DNA from 3 places in the Rhizobium sp. GW821-FHT14E12 genome. Region 1 is predicted to be linked to each of the others. Evidence: predicted binding sites of a transcription regulator. Region 1 holds the regulator's gene; each other region holds the start of a gene.
The links. Region 1 encodes LexA, which represses DNA repair genes until DNA is damaged. Its sites were predicted from a motif close to TGTTCNNNNTGTGTTCNG; they were not measured.

Region 1 (6,781 bases):
GCCGCCCGGAGAGAAGGCGGCGGCGGTCCTCCTCGATGTTTTAGCCAATAAAAAACCCGGCCATTTCTGACCGGGTTTTTTGTTGTTCTGTCGCTTGGCTTAACGCTTGGAAACCGGAACGTATTCGCGCGGCGGTTCGCCGGTGTAGAGCTGGCGCGGACGGCCGATGCGCTGCTGCGGATCCTCGATCATCTCGTTCCACTGGGCGATCCAGCCGACGGTACGCGCAAGCGCGAAAAGCACGGTGAACATGGTCGTGGGGAAGCCCAGGGCCTTCAGCGTGATGCCGGAATAGAAGTCGACATTCGGATAGAGCTTCTTCTCGATGAAATACTCATCGGTCAGCGCGATGCGCTCCAGTTCGATCGCGATGTCGAGCAACGGATCGTCCTTGATGCCGAGTTCGCCGAGAACCTCGTGCGCCGTCTTCTGCATGATCTTGGCGCGCGGATCGTAGTTCTTGTAAACGCGGTGGCCGAAACCCATCAGACGGAACGGATCGTTCTTGTCCTTGGCGCGAGCGATGAATTCCGGAATGCGGTCGACCGTGCCGATTTCCGTCAACATGTTCAATGCTGCCTCATTGGCGCCGCCATGGGCGGGACCCCAGAGGCAGGCAATGCCAGCGGCGATACAGGCGAACGGATTAGCGCCGGAGGAGCCGGCGAGGCGGACGGTCGAGGTCGAGGCATTCTGCTCGTGATCGGCATGCAGGATGAAGATGCGGTCCATGGCGCGTGCGAGCACCGGATTGACCACATATTCCTCGCAAGGAACGGCAAAACACATGCGCAGGAAATTCGACGCGTAATCGAGATCGTTCTTCGGGTAAACGAAGGGCTGGCCGATATGGTACTTGTAGGCCATGGCGGCAAGCGTCGGCATCTTGGCGATCATGCGCAGGCTAGCGACCATGCGCTGATGCGGATCGGTGATGTCGGTCGAGTCGTGATAGAAGGCCGACAGAGCGCCGACGCAGCCGCACATGACGGCCATCGGGTGCGCGTCTCGGCGGAAGCCGGTGAAGAAGCGGCTCATCTGCTCGTGCACCATCGTGTGCATGGTCACGCGATGATCGAAATCCTTCTTCTGGGCAGCGGTCGGAAGTTCACCGTAGAGAAGCAGGTAGCAGACTTCGAGGAAATCGCCGTGTTCGGCCAGCTGGTCGATCGGATAACCGCGATGCAGCAGAACGCCTTCGTCACCATCAATATAGGTGATGCTGGACTCGCACGACGCGGTCGAGGTGAAGCCAGGATCGTAAGTGAAAGTGGAGGTGTTCTTATAAAGGGCACCAATATCAATGACACTTGGGCCGATGGTTCCGGTTTTCACCGGCAGATCCACCGTCTTTTCGCCCCAAGTTAGTTTCGCGCTTTGTTCCGTCATGCTGATCCTCCAAGATTTGGCGGGGGGTTGACGCCATAAAAAGCGCCAAAAGGTTAAGCGACTAGGGATTAGCTATATGATCCAGAGCCTAATGCCAAGTTATCGTTACGGCTATTTGTGCATTGCGGTATCAACTTTTGGGCACTGCGGTAGATGAAATTGCCTCGCTCGCGTGGCGGGTGAGGTGATTTATCCACCACACGCATAATTTCGGTTGAAATCACCGGCCGGTGACGGCAAAAATCTCGCTATAGCTGTAGTTTTGCGTAGGGCGCGGGGGCGCATGCCTAATTTAGAGGCACCGGATCGGCAGATGGACGGCCTGAATCCTGCTGTTGCGGCTGATCGCAACAGCGGCTTTGCGACGATTCCTGTTCCTGTCGGGGTAATGCCGCCGGCACGGACACAGGATCAAGCCACCCCCGCGATACGCCTTCTTCTTGCGGCAGGCCGCATCAGGACCGGCCTTTCCCGTTTGATCGAAGAAGAGGCGGATTATGGCCGCGGGATCCTGCTTGTGCCGGTCTATATCGGTATCGGCGCAATTTTCTGGTTTACTGCTGGCGCCGATCCGCCGCCGCAAGCCGTCTTTGCCGCTCTCTTGATTTTCGCCGTCGGTTTCTTTTTCAAGCGCGAGGCCGGACCGAGGCTCCGGCACCTTCTTCTGGCCGGCATGCTGGTGTGTTCCGGGATGGCTTTGGCGCAATGGGAGGCTTGGCGCGCATCGACCGTGATGCTCGATACTGCGGTGACGACCACGATAACCGGGCGTGTCGAGCGGCGTGAGTCCAGCGACAAGGAGCGATGGCGTTATGTGGTCGCACTCGACGCAACGGAAAATCCGACCATTCGCAGAGCGCCGGAGCGAGTGACCGTCTTCGTGCGCAAGCAGCCGCAACCCTTTGAGCTTGGAGATCTCATCCAGACCAGGGCGCGGCTGACGCCGCCGGCCGGGCCTGCCTTGCCGGGCCTGAATGATTTTGCCTTCAGCGCCTATTTCAACCGCATCGGCGCGAATGGCTTCGCCTATGGGACGCCGACATTGTTGCTACCGGCTGCTGATATCGTTGAGGGGTCGGTTCTCGATAGGGCTGATATCTGGCTCGCGGGTTTGCGCAACAGTATCGGCGACAGGATCAGGAGGACGTTGCCCGGCGATACCGGTGCCTTTGCCGCGGCCCTTGTCACCGATGAGAGACGAGCGATCTCGCAGGAGACGACCGAAGCGCTGCGCACCGCCGGCCTTACGCACATCATCGCCATTTCCGGTCTGAATATGGCGCTATCGGCCGGCATTTTCTATGTCGGCCTGCGTTATGTTCTCAGCCTGTTCTTTGGCGTGGCGCAAGCCTGGCCGACAAAGAAGATCGCAGCCTTCGGCGCGCTGGTGACGGTGACGGCCTACTACCTCATTTCCGGTTTCGGCGTTTCGGCCGAACGCGCTTTCATCATGATGGCGATCATGCTGATTGCCGTGCTGTTCGACCGGCCATCCATCAGCCTTCGAAACGTCGCGCTGTCAGCGATCATCATTCTCGTTCTGTCACCATCACAGGTACTCGGGCCAAGTTTCCAGATGTCTTATGCGGCGACCCTCGCACTGGTGTCCGGTTATACGCTCTGGACGCGGCGTCGACATCGAGAGACCGTCTTCTCCCGCTTCCGGATATTGCGCCCGCTGCTCTTCGTCTCGCGCTTTTTCGGCGGTATAGCGTCGACGTCGTTTCTCGGCGGGGCATCGACAGCGATTTTCTCGATCGAGCATTTTCACCGACTGGCGACATACGGGCTCGCCGCCAATCTCGCGGCCATGCCGATTGTCTCTTTCATCGTCATGCCGTTCGGCATGGCGGCAATGCTGTTGATGCCATTCGGCCTCGATGGCCCATTCTGGCAAGTCACCGGCAAGGGACTCGAGCTTGTCATAGGTGTCGCCACGACGGTCGCCGCCTGGGGCGGCGATATTCCTTTCGGGCGACAGCCGCCTTGGATGTTCCCGGCTGTTATTGCCGGCTTCTTGTTGATGACATTGTTGCGAACGCGGCTGCGACATGCCGGTGCGCTCGTGATCATCGGCACAGTCGCAGCCGTCGCGCTCGGCCCGGATGTCAGAAAGCCCGACCTGATGATTTCCGAAGATGGGACGTTGGTGGCACTCCTGCGAGACGGTGCCTTGGCGACCAATCGCGAAAAGCCGCCCAGTTTCATCTTCGACCAGTGGCGAGGAGCATTGTCGATAACCGATCACAAACCGCCGACGATACTGGTGTCCGACAGCCAGCTACCCAAAATCAATAAGTCGGATACCCGTCGCCGCCTGAGCTCAGAGGAAAAGAATGCCGTCCGAAAGGCAATGGACGCGGCATTGGACAATGCGGGGCAGGGCGGGTTTGTCTGTCAGAAGCGGGAATGGTGTGTCGCGATGCTGGACAATGGCGACATACTCGTCACCATTGAGAATGCCGCCTATCTTGGTCCGGCCTGCGACACAGGCAATATTGTCGTGATTCCTATCCGGTTGCGTCTCGACCGTTGCAAATCCGGAGCCATGCTTTTCACAGGAGCCAATCTCCGCCGGACCGGATCTATCGAGATGGATCTCAGTGCCGACAAGCCAATCGCCATGACCGCGTTTGATACCCTGGCACGGCCATGGAATTTGCATCGTGCCTATGACTGGCGAACGGGCGCTTTCGGTGCACCGATCGCGCCCGTGTCACCTGTCAGTGATAGCGGCGGATGAGGCCGACGAGCTTGCCTTGCACCTTGACGCGATCCGGTCCGAAAATACGGGTCTCGTAGGCGGGGTTAGCCGCTTCGAGCGCAATCGAGGCACCCTTGCGGCGGAAGCGCTTCAATGTCGCCTCTTCATCATCGACCAGGGCAACGACGATATCGCCGGGATTGGCGGTGGTGCTATTGCGGATGATGACGGTGTCGCCATCGAAGATACCGGCATCGATCATCGAGTCGCCCTTGACCTCAAGCGCATAATGCTCGCCGGAGCCAAGCATGTCGGCGGGGACGGTGATATCGTGGGTGTTGTTCTGAATGGCCGAGATCGGAACACCGGCAGCGATGCGACCCATGACCGGCACGGAAACGGCGCTGTTGTTCTCGTCGTTCGCCGGCTTGGCGGGGGCGGGCGGCTGTACGGGCTGGGGTTTGCCCAGGCTGCCTTCGATGACGCTCGGCGAGAAGCCGCGACGCGGCTGCAGGCTCGGGCTATAGGCTTCCGGCAGCTTGATAACCTCAAGCGCCCGAGCCCGATTCGGCAGGCGGCGGATGAAGCCGCGCTCTTCCAGAGCCGTAATCAAACGATGAATGCCCGACTTGGACGCAAGGTCCAACGCATCCTTCATTTCATCGAAAGAAGGTGGAACGCCGGACTCCTTCATCCGTTCGTGAATGAAGAGAAGCAGTTCCTGCTGCTTGCGTGTCAACATCGTATTTGAACCCCAGAATCGTGAAGGTGTCGTGAAACAAATCCAGAACGGACACTATATGTTCCATATGTGTTCCGCAAGTCCCTAATTTTCGATGAATGTTTTGCCGGCGCATTAAATAAAGGGGAACATAACAAGTCCCTAGTAGGCGGAACCACGGAGTATTTCAGCGCGGATCAATGAAACAGATGCGGAAATCGACCATGATCGATTCTGCGGGAATGGGAGCCGGCTATCTTTGCATGATCACTGAAACCCGGAGCAATCCCGACTTCCGCGCAATTGCAAGGCATTCGATAACGAGCCCTCCCATTTGCGATCTGCCTGGTTTTAAACGCTGCGTTTTCATCTTGAATTGAGCGTCGGAAGAGCGCAAACCTGCGGCGAGCACTAAGGGGGAAACCATGGTTTCATCGCCGCATCCGCTGGATCATCTCGTTCTGCCGACGGTCAATATTGCCATGGCGCGGGAACGGCTGGGCAAGCTCGGTTTTACAGTCGCCGCCGACGCGCGCCATCCCTTCGGCACCGAGAATGCTTGCGTGTTCTTTTCCGACAAGACTTATCTGGAGCCCCTGGGCGTCGCGTCGCACGAGCAATACGAAACGAGCATCGAAGAAGGCAATGTTTTCGTTGCCCGTGACCAGGCCTATCGTTTTCGTCTCGGCGAAGAAGGTTTTTCGGCCGTGGTTTTCGGCACGGAAGATGCGGCCGTTGACGACAAGCGTTTCCAGGCAAACGCCCTGTCGGCCGGGCGGATGCTGAATTTCGAACGGCCGATGCGTATGCCGGATGGCTCTGAAACGATCGCCGGCTTCCGTCTCGCTTTCGCGGCCGATCTGCGGTCGCCGGATTTTTATGCTTTCTGCGCCCAGCGCATCAATCCTTTGCCGGCGGATCGCAGCGCCCTGGAGCGGCATGCCAATGGTGTGACTGGCATTGCGCGCATAGCCTTGTCGACGCCGAAGCCGGCGGCATTCCGGGGTTTCTTCGAGCAGGTTGTCGATAGGCCGAAGATATCGGAACATTCCTTCGGGCTGACGATTGAGACGGCGAATGCTCGGATAGAGCTCCTGACCCCGCAAGGCATGGAAGCCTTTTACGATTTTCCCTTGCCGGCGGGCGATCCCGGCCTTCGGGCGCGCGCAATCCTTTTCAAGACGCGCGATCTTTCCGTGACATCGTCGCATTTGGCTGCTAACGGCGTCACATACACGCGTAAGAACAATCGTATTCTGGCAAAGCCCGCCCCCGGACAGGGCGCGTTGTTCGCCTTCGAGGAGATAGTATGAGCACCAATTCCGAAGTGATCGTCGGCGAGGGCGCATCCAAGGTTCTGTTTTCCAACACCGCCAAGCTGTCGCTGATTGCCGGCCCCTGCCAGATGGAAAGCCGCGATCATGCCTTCATGGTAGCCGGCGTTCTGAAGGAACTTTGCGGCAAGCTCGGTATCGGCCTTGTCTACAAGTCTTCCTATGACAAGGCGAACCGCACTTCGCTGTCCGGCAAGCGCGGCATCGGCCTGGAAAAGGCCATGGAAGTCTTTGCTGATCTGAAGAAGGAATATGGCTTTCCGGTCCTGTCCGACATTCACACCGAGGAGCAGTGCGCTGTCGTTGCCAAGACGGTAGACATCCTGCAGATCCCGGCCTTCCTGTCGCGCCAGACCGATCTTCTCGTCGCCGCCGCCAAGACCGGCCGCGTCGTCAATGTCAAAAAGGGTCAGTTCCTGGCGCCCTGGGACATGAAGAATGTGCTGGCCAAGCTGAACGACAGCGGTAACCCGAACATCATGCTCTGCGAGCGCGGTGCCTCCTTCGGTTACAACACGCTGGTCTCCGACATGCGCTCGCTGCCGATCATGGCGGCCATGGGCGCTCCAGTGATTTTCGATGCGACTCATTCCGTGCAGCAGCCGGGCGGGCAGGGTGGTTCGACGGGCGGTG
Region 2 (6,781 bases), on a different contig from region 1:
ACGACGGCCGAGGAAATCTGGAACGACACAGAAGGCAAGGTCGATATCTTCGTCTCCGGCATCGGCACCGGCGGCACGATCACCGGCGTCGGCCAGGTGCTGAAGGCCCGTAATCCCGACATCAAGGTCATCGCCGTCGAACCGGCCGATTCACCGGTTCTGTCCGGCGGCAATCCCGGCCCGCATAAGATCCAGGGCATCGGCGCAGGCTTCGCCCCGAAGATCCTCGACACGCATGTCTATGACGAGGTGATCACCGTCACCAATGACGAAGCCTTCCAGCAGGCCCGCCTGGTCGCCAGGCTCGAAGGCGTGCCGGTCGGCATCTCCTCCGGTGCGGCGCTAACGGCTGCCATCAAGGTCGGCCAGCGGCCGGAAAACGAAGGCAAGACCATCGTCGTCATCATCCCCTCCTTCGCCGAGCGTTATCTGTCGACGGTCCTGTTCGAGGGACTGGGCGGCTGATACGGCCTGCTCGATCGTCAAATACCCAAAGGGCGCTGCGGCGCCCTTTGTCGTTTCAGCCTCTCGTGTTCACGCCGCCGCCGTCAGCCGTTCGCCGGCGATGCGGTAGGAAATAGCCTCGGCGAGATGGATGCGCCCGACCGTTTGCTTATCGTCGAGATCGGCAAGCGTCCGCGCCACTTTCAGCACGCGATGATAGCCTCGGGCGGAAAACTTCATCTTCTCGGCGGCGTCGCGCAGCAATTGCAGGCCGGCGGCGTCCGGCTCGGCGATAGTTTCGATCATCGATGTCGAGCAGCGGGCATTGGTGGAGATGCCTTTCAGTCCGGCCGCCTCGAAACGCTCACGCTGCCGCTCGCGGGCGCGGGCGACACGAAGGGCGACATCGGCGCTCTTTTCCGCCGTCGCCGGCCGGATGAGATCGGCGGCCGAGACCGCGGGTACGTCGATACGGATATCGATGCGGTCGAGCAACGGCCCGGATATCCGTCCCTGATAATCAGAGACGCAACGCGGCCCTCGGGCGCAGGTGTGGCCCGGTTCGCCGGCCATGCCGCAGCGGCAGGGGTTCATCGCCGCGATAAGCTGGATGCTGGCGGGATAGGAAACGCGGTGATTGGCGCGGGCGATGATGCATTCGCCCGTTTCCAGCGGCTGGCGCAGTGCATCCAGCGCCTGCGGCGAAAACTCCGGCAGCTCGTCGAGGAAGAGAACGCCGTGATGGGCAAGGGAAGCTTCGCCGGGTCGGGCGCGCAGACCGCCGCCGACCAGGGCGGCCATGGTGGCGGAATGATGCGGCGTGCGATAGGGCCGGCGATCGGAGAGCTTGCCGCCGGAAAGCTGACCGGCGACCGAATGGATCATAGACACTTCCAGCAACTCCGCCGTCGATAGCGGCGGCAGGATGGACGGCAGGCGCGAGGCCAGCATCGACTTGCCGGAACCGGGCGGCCCGACAAAAAGCAGATTATGCCCACCGGCCGCTGCCACCTCCAGCGCGCGCTTGGCGCTCTCCTGCCCCTTGATATCGGCAAGGTCGGGGAAATTGGCGGCGGTCGCGCGGATGGCAGGCTCGGGGCGGGACAGGACCTGGGTTCCACGGAAATGATTGGCGAGCGCGATCAGGCTGCGCGGCGCGAGGATATCGATCTCGGCGCCGGCCCAGGCGGCTTCCGGACCGCTTTCGGCCGGGCAGATCAGGCCCTTGCCCATGGCATTGGCGGCAATTGCGGCCGGCAGCGCACCGGCGACGGGTGCGATCGTGCCATCGAGATTGAGTTCGCCAAGGACGGCATAGGCGGACAGCGCATCAGCCGGAATAGCCCCCAGTGCTGCCATCAGCCCGAGCGCGATCGGGAGATCGAAATGACTACCCTCTTTCGGCAAATCCGCGGGCGCAAGATTGACTGTCACCTTCTTCGGAGGCAGTGCCAGACCGGAAGCGTGGAGTGCGGCCTGCACGCGCTCGCGGCTTTCGGCCACCGCCTTGTCAGGCAGGCCGACGATATGCATCAGCACCTTGCCGGGCGCGATCATCACCTGCACTTCGACGGGAACGCCTTCAATGCCCTGAAACGCAACCGTGCTGACGCGCGCCACCATGCTCTATCCCCTGTGCCGCAAGCTTTTTACGCTAGCAATCCGCGATTTTCGGCTGAGTATGATCTTGTCCGAAAACCGCTTTACACTTTTCGGGATCATTCTCTCGCGGGTTGTAGGTTACAACCTTGCACGGAAAAAGGAATAAAACAAGAACAATAAACGAACAAATCTACTGTCGCACGAGATGTTACGACAGCAAGTTGTAATATAAGAACAAAATAAGACGAGAGCGTCGAAATCAGGCGCGCTTGGATTCGATCGCATCCCAGAGCAGGCTGGCGATATCGGCGCCGCCGAAGCGCTTGACTTCGCGGATACCGGTCGGCGACGTCACATTGATCTCGGTCATGTAATCGCCGATGACGTCGATGCCGACGAGAAGGAAGCCGCGGGCCTTCAGCGATGGGCCGATGCGGGCGCAGATTTCCTGTTCGCGCGCCGTCAGCTCCGTCGCCTCGGCGCGGCCGCCGACATGCATGTTGGAGCGGCTGTCATGTTCGGCCGGAACGCGATTGATGGCGCCGACCGGCTCGCCGTCGACGAGGATGATGCGCTTGTCGCCCTTGCGCACGTCAGGCAGATATTGCTGGGCAATGAAGGGCTCGCGGAAGAGCTGGCCGAACATTTCCAGCAGCGAGGACAGGTTGCGATCGTCGCGGGTCGAATGGAAGACACCGGCGCCGCCATTGCCGTAAAGCGGCTTCAGGATGATATCGCCCATCTCCTCGCGGAAGCGGCGGATTTCGCCAGCATCGCGGGTGATCAGCGTCTTCGGCATCAGGTCGGCGAATTCGGTGACGAAGATCTTTTCCGGCGAATTGCGCACCCAGGCCGGATCGTTGACGACGAGCGTCTTCGGGTGAATGCGCTCGAGCAGATGCGTCGAGGTGATATAGGCCATGTCGAAGGGCGGATCCTGGCGCAACAGCACGACGTCCATGGTCGAAAGATCGACGCGCTCGGGTTCGCCGAGTTCGAAATGATCGCCCTTGACGTCGCGCAGGATCATCGGCTCGACCGAGGCATAGACCGTGCCGTCGCGCATGCTGAGGCGCTCGGGCGTGTAGTGGAAGAGCTTGTAGCCGCGGTTCTGGGCCTCCAGGCTCATGGCGAACGTCGAGTCGCCCGCGATGTTGATGCCCTGCACATGATCCATCTGGACCGCAACATTCTTGATCTTCGCCATGATTTGCCCTCGCTCGAATTCGCCGACAGATTTAGGTCGCCCGGCTCTCAAACGCAACGGCTATTGACGGTATCAGGCGGCGATACCCTGCGCGCCGCCCTGCCGCACGAAGTTGCGCAGGCGATAGGCCATGGTCAGCGACTTCGGGAAAGGCTTGCGGCAGAAGGCGACCTTGCGCACATAGCGGTCGATGCGCCATGTCGCCCACGTACCCCCGGCAAAATAGGCAACGTCGCCGGCGCCGAGGAGGCGTTCGACGCCATCTTCGGTGGTGATATGCACCTCGCCCTCGAGGATCATCACGGTTTCGTCCCAGCCGAAATGCCAGTGAAACTCGCCCGCAGTACAATCCCACAATGCCGTCAGCGCGGCATCGTCCTGCCCACGAGAATGCTCGGCAAGGCGGGCGACCGGTGCGCCGGCCACGACCCAGGACGGTTCGATTGGCGATGGCTTCATGTCCATCTCGCCGGCAGCACCCGCCACGAAGTTTTTCGACTGCGGCAAGGCCGCGACAACCGGAACGGCACGGGCGGCAAAGGCCGCCATGCTCGCCAACATCAATTTCAAAACCATGCAATCCCCCAATTCCATGCGCGTCCGAGCCTTCATGGCATAGAAGGGTAACGGCACGGTTCAGGAAAAGCCCTGCATTTTAACGGTTGCGGACTTAGGCCGCAAAACCCTCGATGGTGCAGACGATCATGTCATGATCGGAAAGCGGCTTGCCGTCCTCATTCAGCGAAGAGACCAGATGGCTTTCGCCGATCCTCAGGCCGCGGCTCAGGAACCAGTCGAGCTTCATGGTGCGGTCGGGAAAACGGGTGATGAGGCTCGGGCGCGTGCTCGTCAGATCGAGCGACCCGCCATGGCATTCGAAGCCACGAGCTTCTGCCATGGCGAAAAGCGTATCCGTCCTGAAATCGCCGCCGGTGTGATTGCCGGTGTTGAGATCGCCGCCGATCAGGATCGGCAGGCCGGGAGCATAGGCCTCGACGGCATCGATCAGTGCCGCCATCTGGCGCTCGCGATAGGCGACGGTGGCGACACTTTCGAGATGCACGGAGACAGCGACGAAGGGACCGGCTTCGGTCTCGACGACAGCGCCAATGGCGCAGCGCTCACCGACGCGCGGCTGCTCGTTGCTGTCCTTGAACCAGACGGCCTCGCCCGGCAGGCGAAACAGGAAGACATCCTTCAGCGCCGTCGAGGCCATCAGCGCATTGCCATGGAAACCCTTCTCGTTGACATCGTCCTTGCAGAAGGACCGCTCGATCTCGGAGCTGAGGCTCAGTTCGAGGAATTCGATGCCATAGGCATAATTCATGCCCAGCTCGCTGGCGAGGATGGCGGTCGGGTCGCGTTGCTCCGTGCGCGCCATGCCTTCATCCATTTCCGAAAGCAGCACCAGCGGCGCACCTGTCGCTTTCAGCTTGGCGGCGGATTCGAGAGGGAAAAGGCAACGCTCCAGATTCCAGGCGGCCACCGTAAAGGGGAAAGCAAGCGACCGCCCCTGGCCAGCCACGCCACCAACACGCACCGTGTTCATGCAGGCAAGCGACGCCAGCGTCACGGCGTGGATGGCGGGGGTCTTTTCCAGGGAAATAAAGCTTTTGCGCTCCTCCTGCGAGGGAACGGCGAATTCGGAAACGGTGCTGTGGATCATGACGAGGCCTGTTGAGATGGGATAGAGCACCTATGCCTTGAAGCGGCATGGCGCGGATCGTCCGGCAATAGGCGCGTTTTATGACGGCTCCGTGATACCGGCTTCAAAACGCATCCTGAAAATGCCGGGGCCAACGGCCGGGCAGGATAGCGACGATGTCGTAGCGCTGCGATAGCAGGGCGTAGTCCGGCTGGCGGGCAAGCCAGAGGTCGCTTGCGGCATGGATGCGTTTCTGCGCGGAAAAGGAGACGGCATCGATCGCTTCCTGTTCGCCACGCCTGGCCTTGACCTCCACGAAGACGGCGAGATCGCCTTTGCGGGCGATGATGTCGATTTCGCCGAGCTTGGTGCGATGCCGGATGGCGAGGATGCGGTAGCCTTTGAGCAGAAGGAAAGCAGCGGCGAGATATTCGGAGACATGGCCGCGCCGCCAGGCTTTCTGGCGTTTCAACTTTCCGCCCGTCTCACCGCTCATAGTGTTTCACTCGGGCTGCGCCTTCATGTCGAGCAGGCGCTGATAGAGATCCTTGCGCGGCAGGCCAGTCAGGCGCGCGGCTTCTGCCGCCGCCTTGGCGGTCGGCATGGTCTTGGAGAGATCGCGGAGCATGGCCTCTATATCGGCCTCCGGCGTGACGACTTCCATCGGCGGGCCGGCCAGCCAGACGATTTCGCCCTTGACGTTATCGACCGTGTCGTAAAATGCCGCGAGTTCGGCGAGCGTGCCGCGACGGAACTCCTCGAAGGTCTTGGTCAGCTCGCGGCCGACGGCGCCACGGCGCTCTGCGCCGAGCACATCGGCGGCGGAGGCCAATGTCGCGGCGATGCGGTGCGGCGATTCGAAGAAGATCAGCGTGGCGGGAACGCTAGCGAGCTCCGTCAGCCGGTCGCGCTTGCCCTTGTCCTTGGTCGGCAGGAAACCCGCGAAGAGAAAGGCGTCATTGGGGAGGCCGGAGCCGACGAGTGCTGCCAGCGGCGCCGAAGCGCCGGGAATGGGCACGACGCGATATCCGGCCTCGATTGCCTGCTGCGCCAGCCGGTAACCGGGATCGGAGACCAGCGGCGTGCCGGCATCGGAGACCAGCGCCACCGAGCGACCGGCCTCCAGCGCCTGCAGCAGGCGCGGCCCGACCTCGTCGGCATTGTACTCATGATAGGCATAGGGCCTGTTCTGGATGCCGTAACGATCGAGCAGGACGCGGGTGACGCGGGTATCCTCGCAGGCAAGGACATCGGCGCCCGCCAGGGTTTCCAGTGCCCTGAGCGTGATATCGCCGAGATTGCCGATCGGGGTCGCGACAAGATAGAGCGCCGGCTCGAGCGGACGGGCGGGAACCGTATGGTTGTGCAAGCGGAAGCTGCGCGTTCCGCCGCTGGAATGTTCTTCGTTCATGCCTGTCCTGAATTCGTCTCGGATTCATCGCCTTTATGGGCGAGGCGTCGTCTGACGGCAAGTGCACAGCAAATCCTGTGAGCTTTCCCCATCATTTACTGAAATGACGTGCAGCATATCCCGATGCCTCTTGCATTCGCATGCTGAGTTCTGTCATTTTGCCCGTCCAATCTTCGGGGCGCTCCCTTCGGGGCCGCTCGGAACCATATCCTTCGGGCGCGTCGGACCGCCCGGGCAGTCACGGTCGAAAGCGATAGCATCCATGCGTATTACAATTGAGCGGTCGAACCTCCTGAAGTCGCTGAACCACGTCCATCGCGTGGTCGAGCGTCGCAATACGATCCCGATCCTGTCCAACGTATTGCTGAAGGCCGAGGGTGCGAACCTCGACATGAAGGCGACCGACCTTGATCTGGAAATCACCGAGGCAACCCCCGCCAATGTCGAGCAGGCCGGCGCCACCACCGTCCCG
Region 3 (6,781 bases), on a different contig from region 1:
AGGGCTCCGCGGAGACTGTATGATCCCCGTTCTTGTCGGGCATATTACAGCTGGCTGGATCTCATGACCTTTATGGGCCGGGGCATAAGAAAAAAGCCGGGCTTTTCAGCCCGGCTTCGACACGCAGATGTGATGATGAAATCGATCAGGCGGCCCAGGGATGAGCGGCTGCGTTCGACTTTTCGAACTTGTCGATCGCGGATGCCTTTTCCAGCGTCAGGCCGATATCGTCGAGGCCGTTCAGCAGGCAGTGGCGCTTGAATTCGTCGAGCTCGAACTTCAGCGAGCCGCCGTCCGGGCCGGTGATCTCGAGGTTTTCCAGATCGATCGTCAGGATGGCGTTGGAGCCGCGCGAGGCGTCGTCCATCAGCTTGTCGAGATCTTCCTGGCTGACCTTGATCGGCAGAATGCCGTTCTTGAAGCAGTTGTTGTAGAAGATATCGGCGAAGCTGGTCGAGATGACGCAACGGATGCCGAAGTCGAGCAGTGCCCAAGGGGCATGTTCGCGCGAGGAACCGCAGCCGAAATTATCGCCGGCGACGAGGATCTTGGCGTTCTGATAGGCCGGCTTGTTCAGCACGAAATCCTGGTTTGGCGAGCCGTCTTCATTGTAACGGGCTTCGGCGAACAATCCCGTTCCGAGACCGGTGCGCTTGATGGTCTTCAGATAATCCTTCGGGATGATCATGTCGGTGTCGACATTGACGACCGGGAGGGGTGCCGCGACACCGGTCAACTTCACGAACTTGTCCATAGGTCCTGCCTTCAATTTTCGTCTATGCACGAATTATCCTGCCAATAGCGTAAATCCGGCCCAAAATGAAGGGGAATCTTGGAAATGCTCCGCAGGTGGGCGCATCCGTCGCGGTGCTGCAATTTAAGGATTGCGCGCACAGGCGCATCGGGAGCGGCAAGACACCGCCCTGCTCGATATCAGAGGTCGATGATCGTGCCGCGGCCGTCGTTCCAGACGCGCATCTCGCGCTGACCGTTGTTCGCCCTGGCGCGCACCGGAACCGGTTTCATCCGCAGCGAAATCGCGCGGCCCACCATAAGCGCGGTGAGGATGCCGCCGACGGCGAGCGTCAGCGAAACGGTAAACAGCGCCATCGCCGCAAACACGGTGATGCCGGCAAGCGCGATAAACAAGGAACGGATGTTTTTCATGGTCGAGACCTCTCTACTCATGGAAATGTGGTCCTCTCTTCTCCCATCTGCAAGAGGAGCGTGGCTTTTTGTTGTCGCGCCATTGTCATCTTGCCTAGAGATTGAAAGCGCGGCAAAACTGGAGGATGAGTAGAGCTGCCCCTCCCCGTTCCGTCTGCCTGCGCCGTTCGGTGCTGAGCGTTCCCGCGATCAACCTTCGCGCGCTTGAAAAGATCGCCAGTCTCGATTGCGATGCGGTGATCTTCGATCTCGAGGATTCCGTGGCACCGGAGAAGAAGGCGGAGGCGCGGGAGAATTTGCGGGCCTTTTTCGCCGGGCCGAAGCTCGTCGGCAAGGAGCGGATCATCCGCATCAATACGCTGTCATCCGGTTTTGGTGCCGACGACCTGGATCTGGTGCTGGCGCTCGAACCCGATGCGGTGCTTCTGCCTAAGGTCGATGGACCACAAGACGTGACTGTTGTCAGCGACAGGCTTGCCGAGGCGGATGCGCCGGAGAGCCTGCGCATCTGGGCGATGATCGAGACGCCGCGCGGCATCCTGAATGCCGCTTCGATTGCCGAGGCCGGACGCACGCCGGGAAGCCGGCTCGATTGCTTCGTCGTCGGCCTCAACGATCTGCGCAAGGAGACCGGGGTGCTGCCGCAGCCGGGCCGCGCCTACCTCGTGCCCTGGCTGATGCAGGTGATTTTGGCCGTTAGCGCCTATGGGCTCGACGCCATCGATAGCGTCTTCAACGATTTCAAGGATATGCAGGCGCTGGACGCCGAATGCGGCGAGGGCCGCGCCATGGGCTTTGCCGGCAAGATGCTGATCCATCCGAACCAGATCGATGCCGCCAACCGGCATTTCGGGCCGGACGAGACGGAAATTGCCGAGGCGGAGGCGATCATAGCGGCCTTTGCCGATCCGGCCGCTGCCAGCCTCAATGTCGTCAATCTCGGCGGCCGCATGGTCGAGCGACTGCATCTTGTCCAGGCGGAAAGACTGGTTCATAAAGCTCGCCTGATTGCAGAGCGCCATCGCCCTTCGGCAAGCTGAGGGGGAGGCCGATATGTTACGAAAGACGCTTCGATGAAACTCTATCGCTTCCTCACCGGACCGGATGATGCTTCCTTCTGCCACAAGGTCACCGCCGCGCTGAACAAGGGCTGGGATCTCTCAGGTTCGCCGACCTATAGCTTCAACGCTGCGACCGGCGTGATGCAGTGTGGCCAGGCCGTCGTCAAGGAAGTTGTCGGCAAGGATTACGATCCGGAGATCAAGCTTTCGGAGCAGTAAGCGTGCGGCAATAGGACCGCTTTTCTACCGATCCGTCGCTTCTTCCGCGCTTTCCTCGATGCGCTCCATGTCCTCGTCGCTGAGGCCAAAATGGTGGCCGATCTCGTGGATCAGGACATGGGTGATGATATCGCCGAGGGTTTCCTCGTTTTCCGCCCAGTAATCGATGATCGGCCGGCGATAGAGGCGGATCTTGTTCGGCATTTCCCCGGTCTGGGCGGTGAAACGCTCGGATATCCCACGGCCTTCGAACAGGCCGAGCAGGTCGAAGGGCGTTTCCAGCGCCATGTCCTCGAACACATCATCGTCTGGAAAATCCTCGATCACGATGATGAGATTGCCGGTGAGCGAACGGAATTCGTCCGGCAGGTGGCTGTAAGCCTCCGTGGCCAGTGATTCAAACGTGCTGATTGAGGGTGCGTGGCGGTCCCGCCAATCCTCGCTCTGGTCAATGCGGGCCATGAATGCTTCCTTCCGTAGCTGGTCATATAGAGCCTTTGCTCGGCTTTTTCGAGAGCCGATTGTGGCAGAGGAATATTTTCTCATAGAATCATGTTGACTCTTTCCTCGACCTCTGGAATCCATAAGAACATAACAGGAACATAATTGATCTGGAGCTAACGTCATGGCCGAGACCGCCGTGGCGCGGGAAACGTTTTTTGCCCTGCGTGAAACCATCGCCCGACTGGAAGGCAGGCCGATACCGGCGCTGTCAGCGGCTGCGCATGAGACGCGGGCGACGGAGCCTGATGCCGGTCCGGCGGATGCTGCCCAGTCGTTGCTTGCGATCGGGGTTGCCGATCTCGACGAGGCGATGCAGGGCGGCGTGCCGCTCGACGCGCTGACGGAGATCCGTTCGCTGGCCTTGCGTCATGCGGGTGCGGCCAGCGCTTTCACGTTTGCTCTTGCCGCGCGGCTTGGGGCGCAAGCCGCCGGCAAAACCGCGGCTGTGGCGCCGGTTCTATGGATCGGTGACACGGTGGCGGCGATGGAGGCGGGCCTGCCCTACCCCATCGGCATCAGGGATTTCGGATTGGAACTGTCCGCTTTCCTGCAGGCCTCGCCACGCAAGCTGGAAGAGGCGTTGTGGCTGGCGGAGACGGCGCTCGCGAGTGCTGCCTTTGCGGTCGTCATCCTGGAAGTGCGCGGCAATCCGGCCCGCTTCGGCCTGACCGAAAGCCGGCGGCTCGCGCTTCGGGCCAAGGCGGCGGGACGGCCTTTGTTTCTCTTGCGGCAGGGAGGCGAAGAGGAGGCAAGCAGCGCCCTCTTCCGCCTCTGCGTCGAACCCGCGCCGGCTTTGGCGCGGCCTCTACCGGACGGATCGATGCTTGGCGGTAGCATCGGTCATCCGGCCTTTCGTCTCACCCTGGAAAAGAGCCGTAACCCGGCGCCTTTTTCCATAACCCTGGAATGGAATGCCCATGACCGCCAATTTTCCCCTGTCCCCGACGCTCAGCGTCCTGCCTTTCCCGACGAATACACAGCGCATTCTGGCGCTGACCTTTCCGCATCTGCCGACCGACCGGATCGCCCGCAAGCGCTGGGGTCTCTCCTGGCGTACAGCCGGCTGGCTTGAAGCCCCACCGCTCGCCTGCGCCGGCAAGCTCAGCAATGCCATGCGGCTCACCGCGCTTAACGAAAAGGCGGAGATCGTCGGGCTGAAGCTCGGCCTGGGTGTTGCCGAGGCGAAGGCAATCTGTCCCGCTCTCGACGTCGTCGAAGAGGATCTGGCGGCAGACCGCAAGCTGCTGGAGGCAATCGCCGACTGGTGCGATCGTTATACGCCGCTGGTGGCGATCGACGGCAAGGACGGGCTTTTTCTCGACATTACCGGTTGCGCCCATCTCTTCGGCGGCGAAGAGGCGCTGCTCGAGGATATATTGATCCGCATTTCCGGGCTGGGGTTTGATGTTCGCGGCGCCATTTCCTCGGCGCCGGGCCTGTCCTGGGCGGTTGCCCGCTTCGACGACAGCCGTGTCGTCCCGCCGGACGCCATGGAAGAGGCGCTGGCGCCGTTGCCGGTCGCTTCGCTGAGGCTCGGCGAGGAAACCGTCGCCGCCTTGCAGAAGCTGGGATTGAAGCAGGTGGGCGATCTTCTTGTCGCGCCGCGCGCGCCGCTCACCCGCCGTTTCGGCGCGCAACTGCTTCTGCGGCTCGATCAGGCCATTGGCCTGACTGAGGAACCGATCTCGCCGCGACGGCCGGTCGCGCAGTTGTCAGCCGAGCGGCGGCTTGCCGAGCCAGTGCAGGCCGAGGCCGATATCCTGCAATTGGCCCATCAGCTTGCCGAAACCCTGAAGCCGGGGTTGGAAGCGCGTGGCGTCGGCGGCCGCCTGTTCGAACTCCTGCTGTTTCGGGTCGACGGCGCGGTGTTCCGTATCGCCGCCGGCGCGTCGCAGCCGCTGCGGGAGCCAAGGCGGATCGCCGGCCTGTTCACCGAGCGCTTTACCGCCATTCATGACGATCTCGATGTCGGATACGGTTTCGAGATCGTCCGTCTCAATGTTTTGCAGCATGCGCCCTTCGACGCAATGCAGGGCGATTTCGTCGAGGAGGACCGGCAGGGCACGTCACTTGCCGCCTTCGCCGACCGGGTTGCGGCGCGGCTGGGACCGGACTGCCTGCAGGGTTTCGAGTTGCGGCAAAGCCATATTCCAGAACGGGCCGTTCGACCGGTACCCGCCATGAACATCCTCGCCGCTCGCAGGCGGACGGGCAGTGAAGATGCCGGTCATGGCTTTTTCCGGGGCGAACGGCCGCTTCGGCTGTTTCGCATGCCGGAGCCGATCGAAGCCTTTGCCGCTGAAGTGCCCGACGGCCCACCCCGGCAGTTCCGCTGGCGGCGGATGATGCACCGGGTCCTGCGGGCTGAAGGGCCGGAGCGGCTGGCGGCCGAATGGTGGATCGAGGAGGAAGACGACGTCCCGGAGCGCGATTATTTCCGCATCGAGGATGAGGGCGGTCATCGCTACTGGCTGTTCCGCAAGGGGCTTTATGGTCGAGGCGACACGGCGCCGGACTGGTATATGCATGGGGTCTTCGCATGACCGCGCGTCCGAGTTTTCACGAACCTGTGCCCTTCTTCGAGATCGGGGTGAGAACGAATTTCTCCTTTCTCGAAGGTGCCTCGCATCCGGAAGAAATGGTGCTGGGCGCGAAGATCGCTGGCCTTGCCGGCCTCGGCCTTGCCGATCGCAACAGCGTCGCCGGCGTGGTCAAGGCGCATGTCATTGCCAAGCAGCATGGCTATCGTTTTCAGCCCGGTGCTCGCCTGGTCTTTTCGGACGGCACGCCCGACATTCTTGCCTATCCGCAGAACCGCCAGGGCTGGGCGCATCTCTGCCGGCTGCTGAGCGCCGGCAATTTGGCTGGTGAGAAAGGCGTTTGCATCCTGAACGAAAGCGATCTGCTGAAATGGGGCGACGAGATGATGCTGGCGCTCGTTCCGGATGCGGCGAGCGTGGAGACACCGGAAGGACAGGCAAGGCTGGAGGAATGTCTTGCGCGGCTGTGGATGCGCTTCGGCAGGAAGCTTCATATGGTCTTGTCGCCTGCCTATGACGGGCGGGATCGGCTGGTCTTTGCGACCCTTTCCATCCTGGCGCTTCGAAATGGCGTGCGGCTGATCGCCAGCAACCAGCCGCTCTATCACGCAACAGAGCGCAAGCCGCTGGCCGATATCGTCGTTTCGATCCGCGAGCATGTGCCGATCGCGGAAGCCGGCTTCAAACTCGCGGCCAATGCCGAACGCTATCTGAAGGGAGCAGCCGAAATGGCGCGCCTTTTCAAGGATTATCCGAAGGCCATCGTCAATACGCAGAAATTCTTCAGTCGGCTGTCTTTTTCACTGGATGAGCTGAAGCACAATTACCCTGATGAAAGCGTTCCGGGCGAGACCGTATCGGAAACGCTGGAGCGGCTGACGCGGGCAGGTGCGAAACGGCGTTATCCCGATAAGATTCCCGATAAGGTCGCCAGGCAGATCGATTATGAACTCGAGCTCATCCGCGAGCGGCAATACGAGCCCTATTTCCTGACGGTGCATCGCATCATGGACTATGCCCGCAGCCAGAATATTCTCTGCCAGGGTCGCGGATCCGCCGCCAATTCCACGGTCTGCTATTGCCTTGGGATTACCGAGGTCAATCCGGAAATCACGACGCTCTTGTTCGAGCGCTTCATTTCCACGGAGCGGGAGGAGCCGCCGGATATCGATGTCGATTTCGAGCACGAGAAGCGCGATCAGGTCATCCAGTTCATCTATGACCATTATTCCAAGGAGCATGCCGGGCTGACGGCGGCGGTCACCAGCTATCGGGCGCGTTCGGCCGGCC

Region 2: a site for LexA is predicted at 2,216-2,233, ahead of AC1RO0_RS24275 (YifB family Mg chelatase-like AAA ATPase). Genes of this name have one in related genera too.
Region 3: a site for LexA is predicted at 3,033-3,050, ahead of AC1RO0_RS26370 (ImuA family protein). Genes of this name have one in related genera too.

Annotation. Positions count from the first base shown of each region.
Region 1 is NZ_JBXAPH010000001.1:145,052-151,832, forward strand. It holds gene lpxB (lipid-A-disaccharide synthase) at 1-70, shown strand, start outside; gene gltA (citrate synthase) at 100-1,389, opposite strand; gene AC1RO0_RS00785 (ComEC/Rec2 family competence protein) at 1,703-4,132, shown strand; gene lexA (transcriptional repressor LexA) at 4,113-4,835, opposite strand; gene AC1RO0_RS00795 (VOC family protein) at 5,240-6,127, shown strand; gene kdsA (3-deoxy-8-phosphooctulonate synthase) at 6,124-6,781, shown strand, end outside.
Region 2 is NZ_JBXAPH010000008.1:45,593-52,373, forward strand. It holds gene cysK (cysteine synthase A) at 1-465, shown strand, start outside; gene AC1RO0_RS24275 (YifB family Mg chelatase-like AAA ATPase) at 535-2,067, opposite strand; gene gshB (glutathione synthase) at 2,306-3,253, opposite strand; gene AC1RO0_RS24285 (cupin domain-containing protein) at 3,326-3,829, opposite strand; gene AC1RO0_RS24290 (endonuclease) at 3,924-4,919, opposite strand; gene AC1RO0_RS24295 (YraN family protein) at 5,023-5,394, opposite strand; gene rsmI (16S rRNA (cytidine(1402)-2'-O)-methyltransferase) at 5,401-6,309, opposite strand; gene dnaN (DNA polymerase III subunit beta) at 6,572-6,781, shown strand, end outside.
Region 3 is NZ_JBXAPH010000009.1:201,737-208,517, reverse strand. It holds gene leuD (3-isopropylmalate dehydratase small subunit) at 146-754, opposite strand; gene AC1RO0_RS26390 (hypothetical protein) at 934-1,167, opposite strand; gene AC1RO0_RS26385 (HpcH/HpaI aldolase/citrate lyase family protein) at 1,293-2,207, shown strand; gene AC1RO0_RS26380 (DUF1737 domain-containing protein) at 2,241-2,447, shown strand; gene AC1RO0_RS26375 (metallopeptidase family protein) at 2,472-2,909, opposite strand; gene AC1RO0_RS26370 (ImuA family protein) at 3,073-4,023, shown strand; gene AC1RO0_RS26365 (Y-family DNA polymerase) at 4,064-5,494, shown strand; gene AC1RO0_RS26360 (error-prone DNA polymerase) at 5,491-6,781, shown strand, end outside.